DNA from 2 places in the Silvimonas sp. JCM 19000 genome. Region 1 is predicted to be linked to the other one. Evidence: predicted binding sites of a transcription regulator. Region 1 holds the regulator's gene; the other holds the start of a gene.
What was found. Region 1 encodes sigma-54, which starts transcription at its own class of promoters, with help from an activator protein. Its sites were predicted from a motif close to CTGGCACGCTTCATGCTT; they were not measured.
Positions count from the first base shown of each region.

Region 2: a site for sigma-54 is predicted at 2,104-2,121, ahead of ACYQ1A_RS08650 (pilin). Genes of this name have one in related genera too.

Region 1 covers NZ_BAAIHC010000006.1:186,382-191,631, forward strand. The annotation lists gene ACYQ1A_RS08125 (KdsC family phosphatase) at 1-495, shown strand, start outside; gene lptC (LPS export ABC transporter periplasmic protein LptC) at 504-1,073, shown strand; gene lptA (lipopolysaccharide transport periplasmic protein LptA) at 1,078-1,605, shown strand; gene lptB (LPS export ABC transporter ATP-binding protein) at 1,602-2,354, shown strand; gene ACYQ1A_RS08145 (RNA polymerase factor sigma-54) at 2,416-3,819, shown strand; gene hpf (ribosome hibernation-promoting factor, HPF/YfiA family) at 3,876-4,214, shown strand; gene ptsN (PTS IIA-like nitrogen regulatory protein PtsN) at 4,518-4,991, shown strand; gene hprK (HPr(Ser) kinase/phosphatase) at 4,972-5,250, shown strand, end outside.
Region 2 covers NZ_BAAIHC010000007.1:79,923-85,172, reverse strand. The annotation lists gene ACYQ1A_RS08665 (anaerobic ribonucleoside-triphosphate reductase activating protein) at 1-401, shown strand, start outside; gene ACYQ1A_RS08660 (NAD(P)H-dependent flavin oxidoreductase) at 518-1,681, shown strand; tRNA gene ACYQ1A_RS08655 (tRNA-Thr) at 1,955-2,030, opposite strand; gene ACYQ1A_RS08650 (pilin) at 2,175-2,657, shown strand; gene ACYQ1A_RS08645 (hypothetical protein) at 2,808-4,757, shown strand; gene ACYQ1A_RS08640 (GtrA family protein) at 4,754-5,215, shown strand; gene ACYQ1A_RS08635 (NAD(P)/FAD-dependent oxidoreductase) at 5,212-5,250, shown strand, end outside.

The DNA.
Region 1 (5,250 bases):
GTCCGGCTCATGATTTTTGATATTGATGGCGTCATGACTGATGGCAGTCTGTTCTATACCGATGCAGGCGAAGAGATCAAAGCCTTCAATGCACTGGATGGCCATGGCATACGCATGCTGGCCAATACCGGCGTGGAAATCGCCATCATCACGGGCCGCCAATCCAAACTGGTGGCGCACCGTGCCGCAAATCTGAAAATTACGCACGTGTATCAAGGTTCTGGTGACAAAGGCGCAACATTCGCCGAATTGCTGGACGCCACCGGCTTCAAGCCGGAAGAATGCGGCTATATGGGCGACGATGTGATTGATCTGCCGGTGATGACCCGCGTTGCGTTTGCGGTCTCGGTGCCCGACGCCCCCGAATTTGTCCGTCGCCACGCCCAGCTTGTGACCACCGCGCGCGGCGGTCACGGTGCGGTGCGTGAGGCTTGTGAAACCATCATGGCTGCGCAAGGTACGCTGGAAGGCGTGCTGGCCAGCTATTTGCGCTAAGGGTTTCCGTGTCACAACGCCTTTTGCCTTTGGTGATGATCGTCATGCTGGGCTTGCTGGTGTGGCTGCTCAACAGCGCCGCGTCCTTGCCCGCACTGGAACATCTGAACCGCAATAACGAGCCCGACCTGATCGTGCAGCAAACGCACAGCGTGCGCTTTAACGAAGCGGGCCAGCCGTTCGAGCGGCTGGATGCCGACCGCGTGCGCCATATCACCGAAGATGACGTGGCCTGGTTCGACAACCCGCACTTTACCTATGCGCTGCCGGGCAAGCCGCGGATGGATCTGGTGACGTCGCAGGCACAGTCCATCAACAAGGGCGAAAAACTGTGGATGCCGGATACCGCCGTGCTGACGCGGCAGCCTGATGAACAACATGCCAAACTCATCATTACCGGACGTCAGGTCTGGTTTGCCCCGACCCCGGGTCTGATCTGGTCCGACGCCGAAGTGGTGGCCGATATGGGCACCTCCCGCGCCAGTGGTGTGGGTTTCTCGGCGGACACCCAGAAGCAGACCGTTACTCTTAAATCGAAAGTGAGCACCATTTATGATCCACCGAAGCGCACTCGCTAGCCTTTTGATCGCAAGTCTGTTGCTGGCGAGCGGCCTCGCACACGCGGCCAAGGCTGACCGCGAAGAAAAAATCCACATCCAGGCGGATCAGGGCAATTTCGACCAGAAAACCAATACCGGCGTTTACATCGGCAATGTGATCGTGACGCAAGGCAGTATGGTGCTGCGTTCGGACAAGCTGACCATCCGCCAGGACGCCGACGGCAATCAGTTTTCGCAAGGCCAGGGCAATCCGGTCAAGTTCCGCGAGCGCGGCGATGATGGCACCTGGATTACCGCTGAAGCACTGCGTTATGACTACAACGGCCAGACCGGCCTGCTGACGCTGATCGACAAAGCCAATGTGCACAAGGATCAGGATGAAGTGATCGGCGACATCATCACTTACAACCTCAACACCGATCAGTACGAAGCCAAAACCACAGGCAAGAGCGGCGGTCGCGTCAACATCACGATCACGCCCAAGAAAAAAGCCAGCGCGCCCGCTGCGGCAGCACGCCCGGCCGCCACCAGCGCCAGTGAGGCCCAATGACCACCGCAATCCAGGCTGATAACGCGCCGCTTTCGCTCAGTGCCAAGGGCCTGATGAAACGGTATCGCAAACGCACCGTGGTACGCGATGTAACCATCGAAGTCGCCGCGGGCGAAGTGGTTGGCTTGCTTGGCCCGAACGGGGCGGGCAAGACCACCAGCTTTTATATGATCGTGGGCATGGTCGCCATGGACGGCGGCGAGATACGCCTGAACGGCCAGGACATCGGCCATATGGCGATGCACGAACGCGCCCAACTGGGCCTGGGCTATCTGCCGCAAGAGGCATCGATTTTCCGCAAGATGACGGTGGCGCAGAACGTGCTGTCGGTGCTGGAACTGCATATCAAGGACAGCACAGAACGCAATGCCAGGCTGGATGAATTGTTGCAGGAACTGCACATCAGCCACCTGCGCGACAACCCGGCCATGAGCCTGTCCGGGGGCGAGCGCCGTCGCGCCGAAATTGCCCGCGCATTGGCCGCTAACCCGCGGTTTATCTTGCTGGACGAGCCGTTTGCCGGGGTCGACCCGATTGCCGTGATGGACATCCAGCGCATCATTGCCTACCTGCGGGACAGGGGTATTGGTGTATTGATCACCGATCACAACGTGCGTGAGACTCTTGGCATCTGCGATCGCGCCTATATCATTTCCGAAGGCGCGGTGATGGCCTCGGGCCACCCCGCAGAAATCGTCACCAACGAACAAGTGCGCAAGGTTTATCTGGGCGAACACTTCCGCATGTAATTGCCAGACTCGACATCATGCAGCGCGATCTTCTACTCATTACTGCTTATCACAAGGTCGCATGAAGCAATCCTTGCAACTGCGGCTGTCGCAGCAGCTCAATCTGACGCCCCAACTGCAGCAATCGATCAAATTGCTGCAGCTTTCCACGCTCGATTTCCAGCAGGAAATCGACCGCTATCTGCTGGAAAACCCGCTGTTGGAGCACGACAACGGCAGCAGCGGCGACGCCCCGGCCGAGGGCAATACTGAATCCAGCAACGACGATCAACGCGATTACAACGACGACCACGGCGACGGCGAAAACTGGGGCTCTGGCAGCGGCACGCGCGGCAACGGCGACGATGACGACGACTTTGATCCCACCACGCAAGTGGCGCGCGAAATCACGCTGCGCGAGCATTTGCTGGAACAAGCAGGCGTGCTGCACCTGCCGCCGCGAGACCACGCTGCGCTGGCCTTCCTGATCGATGCACTCGATGACGAAGGCCTGCTGCCGATCGACCTCGAAGAATTGCTGGAACAAATTCCAGCCGAGATCGTCACTCAGTTAGAGCTTGAAGTGGATGACCTGGCGGTAGCGCTGGCGCGGCTCAAGCAAATGGAACCGGTCGGCGTGGGCGCGCGTGGTACGGCCGAGGCGCTGCTGATGCAACTGCGCTTGTTGCCCGACAGTGCGGCCAGACAACTGGCGCAAGTGATCGTGGCGCAGCATCTCGATTTACTCGCGGCCCGCGACTACACTAAGTTAAAACGATTACTGAAATGTGACGACGCGGCGCTTAAAGCCGCACAAGGCGTCATTACCTCGCTCAATCCCCGGCCCGCCGCACAGTGGGCTGCCTTGACGCCGCGGTATGTGGTGCCTGATGTCCTGGTACAGAAATACAAAGGTCAGTGGACGGTCCGGCTTAATCCGTCAGCCATGCCCCGGCTGCGATTGAACCAGGTTTATGCAGATATCCTGCAGCGCAGTGAAGGCGGTGTCCTGGCTCGGGAACTGCAAGAAGCCAAATGGCTCGTAAAGAGTGTGCAGCAGCGGTTTGAAACCATTTTGCGCGTGGCACAGGCCATCGTAGAACGCCAACGCGCTTTTTTTGAACACGGTGAAGTGGCCATGCGGCCACTGGTATTGCGCGATATCGCCGAAGTGCTTGATCTGCACGAATCGACGGTGTCTCGGGTAACGACGCAGAAGTACATGATGACCCCACGCGGGTTGCTGGAATTCAAGTATTTCTTTGGTAGTCATGTGGAAACGGAGGCGGGCGGCGAGTGCTCCGCGACAGCCATCAAAGCGCTGATCCGCCAGATGATCAACAACGAGGACAAGACCAGGCCGTTATCAGACAGCGCCATTGCGGAGGCGCTGTCAGGGCAAGGGATCGTGGTTGCGCGACGAACCGTTGCCAAGTACCGGGAGGGGATGAACGTACCCCCTGTCAATCTGCGCAAAAACCTGTAGCTGCGCCTGTCTCTGGGCGGGCTACGGACCAGTGGCTTAACCAGAAGGAGATCGCCATGAACCTCAACATTAGCGGACATCACCTCGAAGTGACCCCCGCCATCCGGGACTACATCACCAGCAAGCTTGACCGGGTAACGCGGCATTTCGACCAGGTGGTAGACGTGAGCGCGATTCTCTCTGTAGAAAAACTACAGCAGAAGGCCGACGTGACCGTTCACGTACGCGGAAAAGATATTCATGTTGAGGCAGTCGACAAAGACATGTACGCCGCCATTGATTTGCTGGTCGACAAACTCGACCGCCAGATCGTCAAGCACAAGGAGTGTCTGATGGACCATCGCGGTGACAGCATCAAACGGCAGCAGACGGCTGAAGAACCGGATGAAGTGTGATTCAGTAAGCCACTAAGCGCGGCGTGCGCTTGACGCAACGGACGGGAACCATTATCTATGGTTCCCGTTTTTCATTATTAAACACCGCTGTACAATTGCCGACGTGGCGCTCTGGCCCTGCTTTTGTACACGCTGTTTTCTGATGCAGCACCCACCCTGATTTGCTGCAGCGCATAAATAAATGCTGCGCTAAAATCGGGACGAAACTTTCGCGCGGCGGACCGGCTAATCCGATTCCCCGCAATTTGCCGCACCAGGCCGGTCATCCACCGGCGCCGCGGCACGACGAATCGGCAAAATCCTATGAGCCTGATTTCCAGAATTCTGCCTGCCAGCAATCTGTTTTTAGACATGGATGTCGGCAGCAAGAAACGCGTTTTTGAACAGGTGGGTATCCTGTTTGAAAACAGCCATGCCATTGCACGCAGTGTCGTGTTCGATAGCCTGTTTGCGCGTGAGAAACTTGGTTCAACCGGGCTGGGCCAGGCCGTCGCTATTCCACACGGCCGGATCAAAGGCCTCAAAGAAGCCAGCGGCGCGTTTATCCGGCTTAAATCGCCGATTCCATTCGATGCGCCCGACGGCAAACCGGTGAGCCTGATTTTTGTATTGCTGGTGCCAGCCAATGCAACCGATCTGCATTTGCAGATTTTGTCTGAGCTGGCGCAATTGTTCTCTGATAAAACCGTGCGCGAACAACTGGCAGAAGTCACCGACGTACAGGCCGCGTGGAAATTGATTACGACGTGGGAGCCGTATGCCGCAGATTACCGTTAGACAACTGTTCATCGATAACGCGGAAAAACTCCGGCTGACCTGGGTTGCGGGTCAATCCGGTGCCAATAATCTGTTAACCAACGATGCCGCCGAGCAAAAGCCGCGGCTGGCTCTGGTGGGGCATTTGAACTTCATCCACCCCAATCGGGTGCAGGTGCTGGGCATTGCCGAAGTGAATTACTTTCAGGGCCTGAGCCCTGATGCGCAAAAAGAATCGGTACAACGTCTGTTTGCCAATGAAATGGCGCTGATGGTGGTG
Region 2 (5,250 bases), on a different contig from region 1:
AAACTGCGCTGCACACCGGCGGCGCGTGGCCGGACAGGCTGACGCAGTGCCTGCCCTTGCTGGACTGGGTGGGCTTTGATGTCAAAGCGCCGTTCGCCGATTACAAACAGATCACGCACAAACTGGATAGCGGCGCGCAAGCACGCGTGTCGCTAACGCGTTTGATCGAAAGCGGTGTGGATTACGAATGCCGCACCACCTTTCATCCCGACCTGCTCAGCACCGAACAATTGCGGCGTCTGGCTACCACGCTGGCGGTGCAGGGCGTGCAGCATTTTGCGCTGCAACCCTACCGTGCCAACGGTTGTGGCCAGTCTTTGCCGCTGACCAAGGCCTGGCCCGAGGCCCGCTTTATGGCTGAAATGGGCAGCTTGTTTCCGCACTTCAGCGTGCGCGGATAACGTGAATATTTTTGACAGCATCATCTTCGCTAAGCCGTTTTGATCTTTATCAAGAATTGCGCGGAGCGAAACCGGCAGACTCGCGGCTCTTAATCTTCTCGCCAAAGGCCGCTTCCATGCTCAACCATCGCTTTAATCCCCTGCTGATCAAGGGCAAATCTTTGCTCCCGGTCGTTCAGGGCGGCATGGGCGTGGGCGTCTCCGCGCACAAGCTGGCGGGCGCCGTCGCAGCATTGGGCGCCGTCGGAACACTGGCTTCGGTGGATTTGCGCCACCATCACCCGGATTTGCTGGCACAAAGCAAAGACATCAAAGACCAGGCCGGGCTGGATGCCATCAACTTTGTCGCCCTCGATCGCGAAATCAAACTGGCGCAGCAAACCGCAGCCGGCAACGGCATGTTGGCAGTGAACGTGATGAAGGCCGTGACTTCGAACGAAGGCTATGTACGCCAGGCCTGCGAATCTGGCGCCGACGCCATCGTCATGGGCGCGGGCCTGCCGCTGGACCTGCCCGAGATTACCTCTGCTTTTCCGCACATCGCGCTGATTCCTATCCTGTCCGATAGCCGCGGCATCGCCGTCATCCTGAAGAAGTGGATCAAAAAGAACCGCCTGCCTGACGCCATCGTGATCGAGCATCCGGCCCACGCGGGCGGCCACCTCGGCGCGACGCGCATCGACGATATCAACAATCCCAAATTTGAATTTGATCGGGTACTGGCTGAAACCCATCAGGTATTCCGCGATCTGCAACTGGCAGAACGCCAGGTACCGCTGATTGTGGCTGGCGGCATCAATCAACACGCGCAGGTGGCGCATTACCTCGAGAATGGCGCCAGCGCGGTCCAGCTCGGCACCGCTTTTGCCGTAACGCAGGAAGGCGATGCGCACGAGAACTTCAAACAAGTACTGGCCAATGCCGGGCCCGACGATATCGTCGAGTTTATGAGCGTGGCTGGCTTGCCCGCCCGCGCCGTGCTCACGCCCTGGCTAAAGAACTACATCAACCGCGAGGCACGCCTGCAATCCAACGCCAAAGCTGACCCCGGCCGCTGCACGCAAGGCATGAATTGTTTGTCGGTATGCGGGTTGCGCGACGGCCTGGCCAAGGTCGGGCAGTTCTGCATCGACCTCAAGCTGGCGGCGGCCATGCGCGGCGAAGTGGCGCGTGGCTTGTTCTTCCGTGGCGCTGATCCATTGCCCTTCGGCGCCGCGATCCGGCCGGTACGCGAGCTGATCGACTATCTTTTGACGGGCAAACAGCCCGCCATCGCTTGAGCGCCCACGTTTTCTGACAATTTTTGAAGTCGACGGGTGACGAAATTCGTCACTTGAGACGCAAAAAGGCCAGCTTGCGCATGCAGCTGGCCTTTTTGCTGGAAAGCTTACGCCGCCTTTAGTCAGCGACAGGCGTGCGGCATTATCGACAAACGCAATATTCGCATATTGAACGAACGGCCAGGATGACCGGTCGCCAGGTCGGCCGCCATCGCCGCGACGCCAAAACAAAAGGGGCCAGACCGCAGTCTGACCCCTTTTGTTTACTAGCTTTGGTGCCGTTGAAGTGAATCGAACACTCGACCTACTGATTACGAATCAGTTGCTCTACCAACTGAGCTACAACGGCAAGAGCCGCGATTATACGTAATCTCGGGCAAAGCGCAAACCTGCGTCTGGCTGCGCCAGGCGTACGCCAGACGATGGCACAGCTTTTGCTAATATTTGTCGGCGCGGTGCTACCGCACACCACCAATATTTGGAGAGTTCAAAAATGAAACGCATGCAAAAGGGTTTTACCCTGATTGAATTGATGATCGTGGTTGCGATCATCGGTATCCTGGCTGCCGTGGCTATCCCGGCTTACCAGAACTACATCATCCGCGCCAAGGTTACTGAAGGTCTGGGTCTGGGCGATGCAGCCAAGACTGTGGTTGCTGACAATGCTGCTAACGGTTCCAGCGCATTCGATCTGGGCTATCAAATTCCTGGCTCTACCGCTAACGTGACCTCGGTGACCGTTTCGAGCAGCACCGGCGAAGTTGGCATCGTCTACACGGCGACTGCAGGCAGCGGTAACCTGTATCTGGTGCCTTACTACAAAAATAGCAGCGCAGCCAATACTGCTCTGGCTACCGGCACTATCCCGACTGATGCTGTTCAGTGGGATTGCAGCGCGGTTGGTCACACCAACAAGATTAGCGGTTCGTCGCAAGGTACCTTGCCGGCCAAGTACGCCCCGGCCGTCTGCCGCTAATATCCCGAAGCGGATAATGCTTTGCATGATCCGCCCGCAGAAAGCCCTCACCCTTGGGTGGGGGCTTTTTTAGTTAGTGCGTACGTACACGTAATTCTCATTTCGATATCATCGAGCGCTCATCTCGGTATTGCCGCCGGAGCTGTACTGTTGAAAACCGACTTTCCCTCGCCTGATGCTCCCCTCTCCGCGCGTATCCTGGCTTTCTGCAAGAACAATCCGGCCGTATTACTCAGTTTTCTGTTCCTGGTCTGGATAACATCCAATCCGTGGCTGGGCTATTGGCACGATGGCATGTTGTATCTTGGCCAGGCGCTGCACCGGCTTTATCCGCAGAACTACGCAACCGATGCGTTCTTCATGTTCGGCTCACAAGACGACTACACACTTTTCACGCCGATTTTTGCATTTGCAATCAAAAAGCTGGGGCTGGGCGCAGCAGGCCAGGTATTGATATTCCTCGCCCATACGCTGTGGTTTGTAGTTATTGTGATGTTCTTCAAGCGCATTGTCGGACCACTGTGGGCCGCCGCCGTTGCGGTTTGCGCGATACTTGTTCTGCCACCGTATTACAGCGGACAGAATTCGTTCTGGTATAGCGAGCCATTCCTTACGGCACGTAGTTTTGCTGAGCCGTTGGTTTTGTTCGCGCTTTATTCGTTATTCCAGCGCCGGATGTGGGCCGCCGCGGGCGGTCTGATACTCGCGTTCTGCTGCCATCCATTGATGGCGCTGTCTGGTCTCATAGTTTGTTATATCTATTTTCTGATTGATCCGCCTTTCGTACGGGCAAGAGCTGCTGGACTGCTGCTCGCGCTTCTGGGGGTGCTGGCGGCAGCGGCCCTTTCTGCGTTCCACGTGGGGCCCTTTGCTGATCTTTTCCGCACCTACGATCCTGGCTGGTTCAGCATCCTCAAAGTTTTTAACAACAATCTGTTTTTGACGAGCTGGCAGGACCACGACTGGTTGCCAAAGCTAGGTGTATTGGCTTTGTCCGTTTTGTTCTGGCGCTATGCAACAGATGAACGCTCGCGTCGACTTGTGCTTGCCTTGGTCATAGCAGCCGTTGCAGGCCCTCTGGCGGGCTTCGTGCTGGGTGAACGGCTCCATAGTGTCCTCGCAATGTCGCTGCAACTCTGGCGCACCTTATGGTTATTCCAGCTTTTGATCCCCGGCTTCGTACTGGGATGGATTGCATGTCAAGGCAGGCAGTTGCCGCCTACCGCACGCTGGTCCGCCGGTCTGTGCATTCTGACAATCGAAATGCAAAGCTCCCTCGCTGCATTTCCGGTGGTCGCCCTTGCCGTAGCACTCGCGTTCTTGAGAGAGACATCAGTTCGGCCAGGCATGGTCCGGCTGATCAATATCCTGCTATTGGTTATCGTAGGCACGGCCATCGCCAATCGCTCCATCCTTGATTCGCTGTTTTTGGCACAGCAATTTGCGCATACGCAATATCAGTTGTTGTACCTGCGACCTTTAGTCGTTCTTTTGGGTCTTTGCGTTTTTGTTGTCGCTGCATGGATTAACCGATGGCAGTTCAGCATTGCAATCATTGCGGTGTGCATGCTTGGTTGCGCCACAACATGGGACCGCCGCTCAGAAGATGACCGCTTATTCGAAAGTAACGTTTTCAATAACCCGATCAGCGAACAGATTCCCGCGGGTGATGTGGTATTCATGAACACGTTTAAGCCCATGCCTTGGGAAATTTTGAACCGCGCCACTTACACAAATCCAATGTTGGGTGCGGCCGTTCTGTTCAGGAAAGACTACGCAAACGAATACGCAATGCGCTTTACCCGCTCTGAGCAGTATCACCTGAGGCAAGGCTGCGAATTCAGCCATTGGGTGCGAGGCCTTTGTGCAGATTCAGTGCATACCATTAATCAGGAAACCTGCCGGATGGACCCCCGCATCGACTGGATCGTCACTGGAGTTAAAAGTGATTTGCCAGCGGCAGCGCATTGGTCATTTAATTCACCGGTGTATCCCGATGGCCTCTACCTTTACAGCTGCAAGGTCTGGTCGAAACTGCCATACCAGCACGTCGCCCCTTTCCTTAGTAAAGGGCCAGCCCAGCGGCAGGTAGAACCATGAAGTCGTCGAAGTCTGCGCTGCACTCGCTTCTGCGCCAGTTCCTCGGCTACATCGGCATCGGCGGCATCGCCTTTGTCTGCGACTTCGCCATGCTCACGCTGGTGGTCAAAGCATTGCACGGCAGCGTGTTGCTGGGTGCCACTGCAGGCTTTGTCGTGGGCGCCATCGTCAATTACGCCCTGTGTGTGCGCCTGATATTCAGCAACCACACCCTGCAATCGCGCTGGCTGGAATTTGCCATCTTTGTCGCGATCGGCCTGGTGGGCCTGGTCATCAATGATGTGGTGATGCTGATCTGTGCCCAACAGCTGGGCCTGCAGTTCCAGCTGGCCAAACTGCTCGCTGCGGCGGTGGTGCTGGTGTTTAATTTTGCCGGGCGGCGCGCCGTGTTATTCAGCAAAGTCCGCTCTCATCCTGGCCTTAGCGCCACCACGCGTTTGCACCAAGAATCTGTATGAGCTCCAAACCTCAAAATATCGTCATCATCGGCGCA